Regions from separate parts of the Alteromonas sp. 76-1 genome, predicted to be linked through region 2. Evidence: predicted binding sites of a transcription regulator. Region 2 holds the regulator's gene; the other holds the start of a gene.
The links. The regulator sigma-54, encoded in region 2, starts transcription at its own class of promoters, with help from an activator protein. The targets are predictions, from matches to a motif close to GTTGGCACGNNNNTNGNNT.
Positions count from the first base shown of each region.

Region 1 (3,215 bases), 750 kb from region 2:
CGGGTAATACTGCTTAACACAGTGGCTATCAGCTGTTGTAAGTCGAGTTGATTAATTCCTTTTTCAGCTGTTTTGCCGATAAAGGCTTTAACCGGTTTGTCATCCACTAAGCGAAGAATACCGGCGAGTGCATCACATAAAAATCGGCTTAATTTTTTCGCATGCTGAGGGTCTTCCAACCATCGCCCCGCCCCTTTTGCAGGTTGACTAGACGCAATTAAATTTTCAATGGCACTAGCATGAAAGAATTTCTCTTTAACAAATAGTGATAGATTTTGCGCTATCACTTTTTTATTGCTCGCGACAATATTGGTATGAGGAATGGGATACCGGGCAGGTATGGGCTTGAATAGCGCTGTTACCGCAAACCAGTCGGCGAGGCCTCCGACTAATGCAGCTTCACTAGCCATTTTTATCAGCCCCAACCATTTAGCACTAGCCAAGCTCGGAACATACACCTGCGTGACAATGGCACTCACGAAAACACCCGCGGCTATCAACAAGCAAATTAATGCATTTTGCTTCGCTCGCTTTAACTGCAAATGTTTGTCGTGCATAAATTACATCCTTTTACCAAGTTCATCTAATATTTGCTCACCATCTTCTTTAAAATAAGGGCCTGATGGCCATGAAGGTAGCAAGTCGAGTACTTTTTCACTAGGCCGACAAAGCCCTACGCCTTTTTCTGTGCAAACTATAGGCCTATTTACCAAAACTGGATGTACCAACATAGCATCAAGCAAAATATCGTCTGATACAGACTCATCCAGTAACCCTAACTCTTCTGCAGGTGACTTTGTTGTCCTAAGTGCCTGCCTAGGGGTTAAGTTCGCAGCTGCAAATAAACCAAGTAACTGAGAACGGGTCCAACCTTCGTTTAAATAATCTACAACAATTGGCGAGTACCCAGCATCTTCAATAATTTTAAGCACGTTACGAGATGTGCCGCAGGCGGGGTTATGGTGAATAACTATCATAATTTATGGCCTTGTAGGAAAAGTGAATTACTGAATTTAGATATTAACAGCTTAACACATATGATATTTCATATTTATTATCATTTGAGGGTGTCCAACCTGCTTGATTTGAGTGTGTGTCAACTCAACTGAGTGGCTGTCGCGTTTGTTTACTGCTCATTTAAGTGTGTGTCCTACATATTCATATTTATTGTTATTTGAGTGTGTCCTACCTGCTTGATTTAAGTGTGTGTCCGACATATTCGAGTGTGTGTCCAATTCTTATGGTTTTTGATTAGTTACCAAAGATACCCTTATTAACAACCTTTTAGAGCGCTCAGCTATTCAAATAGAAATAAGTTGAATGCCGAACAATTGGTGTATTTCGCTATTATCTAGTGAAGTCATAAAAAACTATGATTGAGAGATGACACATAAACCATTAACACATTGATAATTAAATTTTTTTTATCTTGGCATGCTCTATGATAGAAAAACATACATTAATGAGTAATTTAGAACGTTAAACAACACTGAAAAGGCTTCACGATGAAAAAAACACTTATTGCCAGCACTCTATTTTTTGCAGCAACAACATTGCTTTCGGGCTGCGTAATTCATGTTGGTAATGCCAGTGCCCAAGAGGGAGAGGATATAAGTAGCGTGTTTGGGAGTGTAGATGTAGCAGAACATCGCTCGGTAGGCGACCTTTCTTCGGTCAATGGCAATGTATCGATTGAAGATCATGCACAGGCCGAAGATATTAGCGTTGTGAACGGCGGTGTAGAAATAGGTTCTCATGTACGCATTGACGAAATCAACATCGTGAATGGCGACCTTGATGCGGGATCGAATCTGCATGTAACTAACAGTATTGAAACCGTTAACGGTGATATAAACATTGAAAAGCAAAGTACAATTCAAGGCAGCGTAGAAACGGTTAATGGTGATATTCAAATTGTAGACAGCGTAGTTGAGAACAATATTGAAAGTATGAATGGAGACATCACCCTTAAAGGCGATACCTTAGTTAAGGGCGACATTATTTATAAGATGCGTGATGAAGGCTGGCTGGAAAGAAATAGCACAAAACCTAAGCTCACCATCGACGCTGATGTTTCTATCGGCGGCTCAATAATTCTTGAACGCCCTGTAAATATGGATATTGCTAACCTCGCTCTACAAGAAAAAGTGATTGTCAGTTATTCATCTAGCAAGTAAGGTCTTGGTATTATTCCAAATGTAGATTGGCATGAACGAAAAACAGAAAATGTTATCCGGTGAACTCTACTACCCTAGCGATCGTGAGTTAACCGGATTACGCAAGGCCTGCAGAATAAAATTGGACGAGCTTAATGCTACGTGTCAAACAGAACACAAAGCCCGCACTCGTCAATTTAAGGCGCTTTTTGGCACTACGGGCAAACGCCTATACATAGAGTCGTCTTTCAAGTGTGATTATGGCGAAAACATCCATGTGGGTGAAAACTTTTACGCTAATTTTAATTGCGTCATATTGGATGCCGCTAAAGTCACTATCGGTGACAATTGTATGATTGCACCGCAAGTAGGTATTTACACTGCCACACACCCTATCGATCCAACATCTAGACAAACCGGTATCGAGTTCGCGAAGCCAATTACTCTCGGTCACAATTGTTGGATTGGCGGTATGGCGGTAATAAATCCAGGTGTTACCTTAGGCAATAATGTGGTGGTTGCTTCAGGGGCCGTTGTCACCAAAAGCTTTGGTGACAACGTTGTTATTGGCGGTAATCCTGCCAAAATCATTAAGCATATTGACGGTGAAAGTTAACGATACCTACTTAACCTAGATATCGATTAATCCAGCTTAGCGTCAATCCCTCGAACCTTTAATCCCACTTAGGCGCAAAGTCTGGATTAACAATACGCTCACCGTTATCTAGTTCATCGATGCGGGTAATATCATCATCTGTAAGTGAGATATCGGTGTAAGAAAAGTTTTGCGCCAAGTGCTCTTTGCTGGTTGAAGAAGGAATGGTGTTAATCCCTTTTTTATCTAACCATGCCAATACCACCTGAGCAGGACTCGAGTCATGCGCATCGGCTATAGCGTTTAATGTGTCATCCTTCATTACATCACCGACGGCAAATGGCATATAAGCCGTTACGCCGATACCGCGCTCTTCGCAGGCTTGTACAACTTGACGGTTCTGCATAAACGGGTGCAGCTCTATTTGGTTGGTGTAAATCTCTCCCTTACCTAGAATTTTCTCA
Region 1 is NZ_LR136958.1:1,607,347-1,610,561, reverse strand. It holds gene ALT761_RS06820 (DUF445 domain-containing protein) at 1-557, opposite strand, end outside; gene arsC (arsenate reductase (glutaredoxin)) at 561-977, opposite strand; gene ALT761_RS06810 (DUF4097 family beta strand repeat-containing protein) at 1,506-2,177, shown strand; gene ALT761_RS06805 (sugar O-acetyltransferase) at 2,209-2,772, shown strand; gene dkgB (2,5-didehydrogluconate reductase DkgB) at 2,831-3,215, opposite strand, start outside.
Region 1: ALT761_RS06810 (DUF4097 family beta strand repeat-containing protein) is a predicted target of sigma-54. The motif match lies at 1,429-1,447, and genes of this name have one in related genera.

Region 2 (3,215 bases):
TTTTTTAGCTTAAAGCCGTAATAATGTCGTCACTGGTGGAGGCCCGTCTAATGGCTTTCACCGTTTCTTTATCACTTAGCTTACCCGCCACGGTAGCGAGTGTTTGTAAGTGACCTTCTGTTTTCTCTTCAGGCACCAACAAGGCAAAGAATATATCTACGGGCTGGTCGTCAAGCGCATCAAAATCGATGGCAGGGTGACTAGTTACAATAATGGCGATAACGTGTTCTAAACCCGGTAAACGACCATGAGGCAATGCAATGCCATTGCCAATCCCCGTACTTCCCATTCGTTCACGGGCAAGTAGGCTCGCTAGCACTGTGGCCTGATCGATGTCGGGATTATTCTTAGCGGCAATGTCGCTAATAATCTCAAGAATACGCTTTTTGCTATTACATTGAACCGCACACTCGGTGCGGTCCAAACTTACTATGGCTTGAATTTCCATACTAATATTTAGTGCTTTTTCAGCTTTTCCTTATGCTTGATAACTTGCCTGTCGAGTTTGTCGATCATGCTGTCTATCGCCGCATACATGTCTGTATTATGAGATGAAGCAAACACTTCTGCGCCGCTAAGGTGCATGGTGGCTTCGGCTTTTTGATTGAGTTTTTCGACGTTCAGGATGACATGCACATTAGATATGTGATCAAAGTGACGCTCTAGTTTGCTGAACTTAGTATCGACATAGCTACGCAAAGAGTCAGTAATTTCGACATGATGACCGGTAAGGTTGATTTGCATATTTCGTCTTCCTTAAATTATCAAGGCCTTTAGATAAGGCTTTTGCGTTGGTTTGACGGCGGAATCGATAACGATTCCCGGTATTTTGCTATTGTCCGCCGGGCTACTTTAATGCCTTGTTCGGCCAACAATTGAGCAATCTTGCTATCGCTTAATGGCTTGCTGGGCGTTTCCGCTGCCACAAGCTTTTTAATTAACGCGCGAATAGCGGTAGATGAACACTCACCACCAGATTCCGTTGCTACATGGCTAGAGAAGAAATACTTCAACTCGAAAATGCCACGAGGGGTATGCATATACTTTTGCGTGGTGACACGTGAAATGGTGGATTCATGCATATCTACCATTTCTGCGACATCATTTAGCACCATTGGTTTCATCATTTCTGGGCCGTGCTCGAAAAAGCCCATTTGTTGCTGCACAATACAGTTTGCTACTTTCATCAAGGTGTCGTTTCTTGACTCAAGGCTTTTTATAAACCACTTGGCTTCTTGCATATGCGAGCGAATAAATTGCGAATCGCTGCTGTTTTTAGAGCGTCGGCTCATGGCAGCGTATTGTTGATTTACGCTTAATTTTGGCAAGCTGTCGGGATTAAGTTCTACTACCCAACGGCCATTCTTTTTGTTTACCGAAACATCAGGAATAACGTATTCGGGTTCTTTAGTAATTAATGCACTGCCAGGACGAGGATTCAACGTTTGCAATAAGCGCATGGCTTCGCGAAGTTGATCTTCTTTCAAACGGCTCTTGCGCATTAACGTACGGTAATCTTTGCTGCTCAGCAGGTCTGAGTACTCATTAATAAGCTGTCTGGCTTCGGTGAGCCATGGCGTATCGTCTGAGAACTGGCGAAGCTGCACGAGCAAACATTCTTGCGGTGTACGTGAACCTGAACCAATAGGGTCGAACATTTGAATACGTTTTAGTACACATTCAACTTCGTCCATTTCTACCAACTCTTCAACATCGTCAGAGTTTACCGATTCTAAAATCTGTTCAATGGGTACGTTAAGGTAACCAGATTCATCAATGGAGTCGATAATGGCGGTAGCAATGGCGCGGTCTGTATCTGAAAACGGGGTTAAACGCATCTGCCAAAGCAAATGGTCTTGAATATTGTCGGTGGTTTCACCCTGAAACAGTTGGTCGTCATCATTATTCGATGGGCCAGGAGCGGGGGCAGAAGAGGCCGAGTAATACTCATCCCATGTGCTGTCGATTGGCAACTCGTCGGGAAGGTCGTTCTTTTCAAGCGCGTCACCAGCTTCCAACGAATCGCTAGATGCAGTGGGAGCCGCTTCCACAGAAGGGTCGTCACCATCCATGTTGTTTTTCTCAACCGGGTGGTCATCACCGCCTTCTTCAACTTCTAAAAGAGGGTTTGAGTCAAGTGCTTCCTGAATCTCTTGCTGCAGGTCGAGCGTAGACAACTGCAGCAGCTTGATTGCCTGCTGCAACTGCGGTGTCATGGTAAGTTGTTGACTGAACTTTAGCTGTAAAGATGGTTTCATCTACGTCTTATTTTTAAACTCTTGTTGTGAATATACCCGTGCTTAAAACTGAAAATGACAATTCGGTTACAGTAACTATAGCCTGAATTGTTCTCCTAGGTATACATCCCTTACTTTCTGATTACTTAAAACTTGTTCTGCCGTCCCTTGCGCGATGAGTTCGCCTTGGCTCACAATATACGCTTTCTCACACACATCCAGTGTTTCTCTTACGTTGTGATCGGTGATGAGGATTCCAATTCCTCTGTCACGAAGATGTTGAATGATCTTCTTTATATCATTAACCGATATAGGATCAACACCAGCAAATGGCTCATCAAGCAAAATAAATTGCGGATCGGCTGCTAATGCTCGTGCGATTTCTACTCGGCGGCGTTCACCACCGGATAAACTCATACCCGTACTATTACGTATATGGTTGATATTAAATTCATCAAGTAGCGCATCGGCTTCTTGTTCTTGTTCTGATGAACTTAACCCTTTACGGGTTTGCAAGATAGCCATGATGTTCTCAAACACCGTCAATTTTCTAAAAATAGAGGCTTCTTGCGGCAAATACCCAATACCGCGGCGAGCACGTTCGTGCATGGGCTCGTGAGTTAATTCGCTGTCATCAATACTGATTTTGCCCTTATCTAAGGGAACTAAGCCAACAATCATGTAGAAGGTAGTCGTTTTACCGGCACCATTAGGGCCGAGTAGTCCAACGATTTGCCCCGTCGATACTGATAAGCTTACATCGCGAACCACTTGACGTGCTTTATAAGCCTTTGCAAGGCTCTGTGCGCTCAACGTTGCCATGATTAGTTGTCGTCCGCCTTATCGTCTTCGTTATTCGATGACGCTTTACGTATTGCCTCAGGGGTAAATACGGTAGTGACTCTGCCACCTTCGCCGTCTTCGCCGCCTGTTGCAAGTAATTGTTCAGTGACCATGTCGAAGGTAATCTTGTCGCCT
Region 2 is NZ_LR136958.1:858,942-862,156, forward strand. It holds gene ptsN (PTS IIA-like nitrogen regulatory protein PtsN) at 5-448, opposite strand; gene hpf (ribosome hibernation promoting factor) at 457-744, opposite strand; gene ALT761_RS03625 (RNA polymerase factor sigma-54) at 774-2,258, opposite strand; gene lptB (LPS export ABC transporter ATP-binding protein) at 2,334-3,059, opposite strand; gene lptA (lipopolysaccharide transport periplasmic protein LptA) at 3,062-3,215, opposite strand, start outside.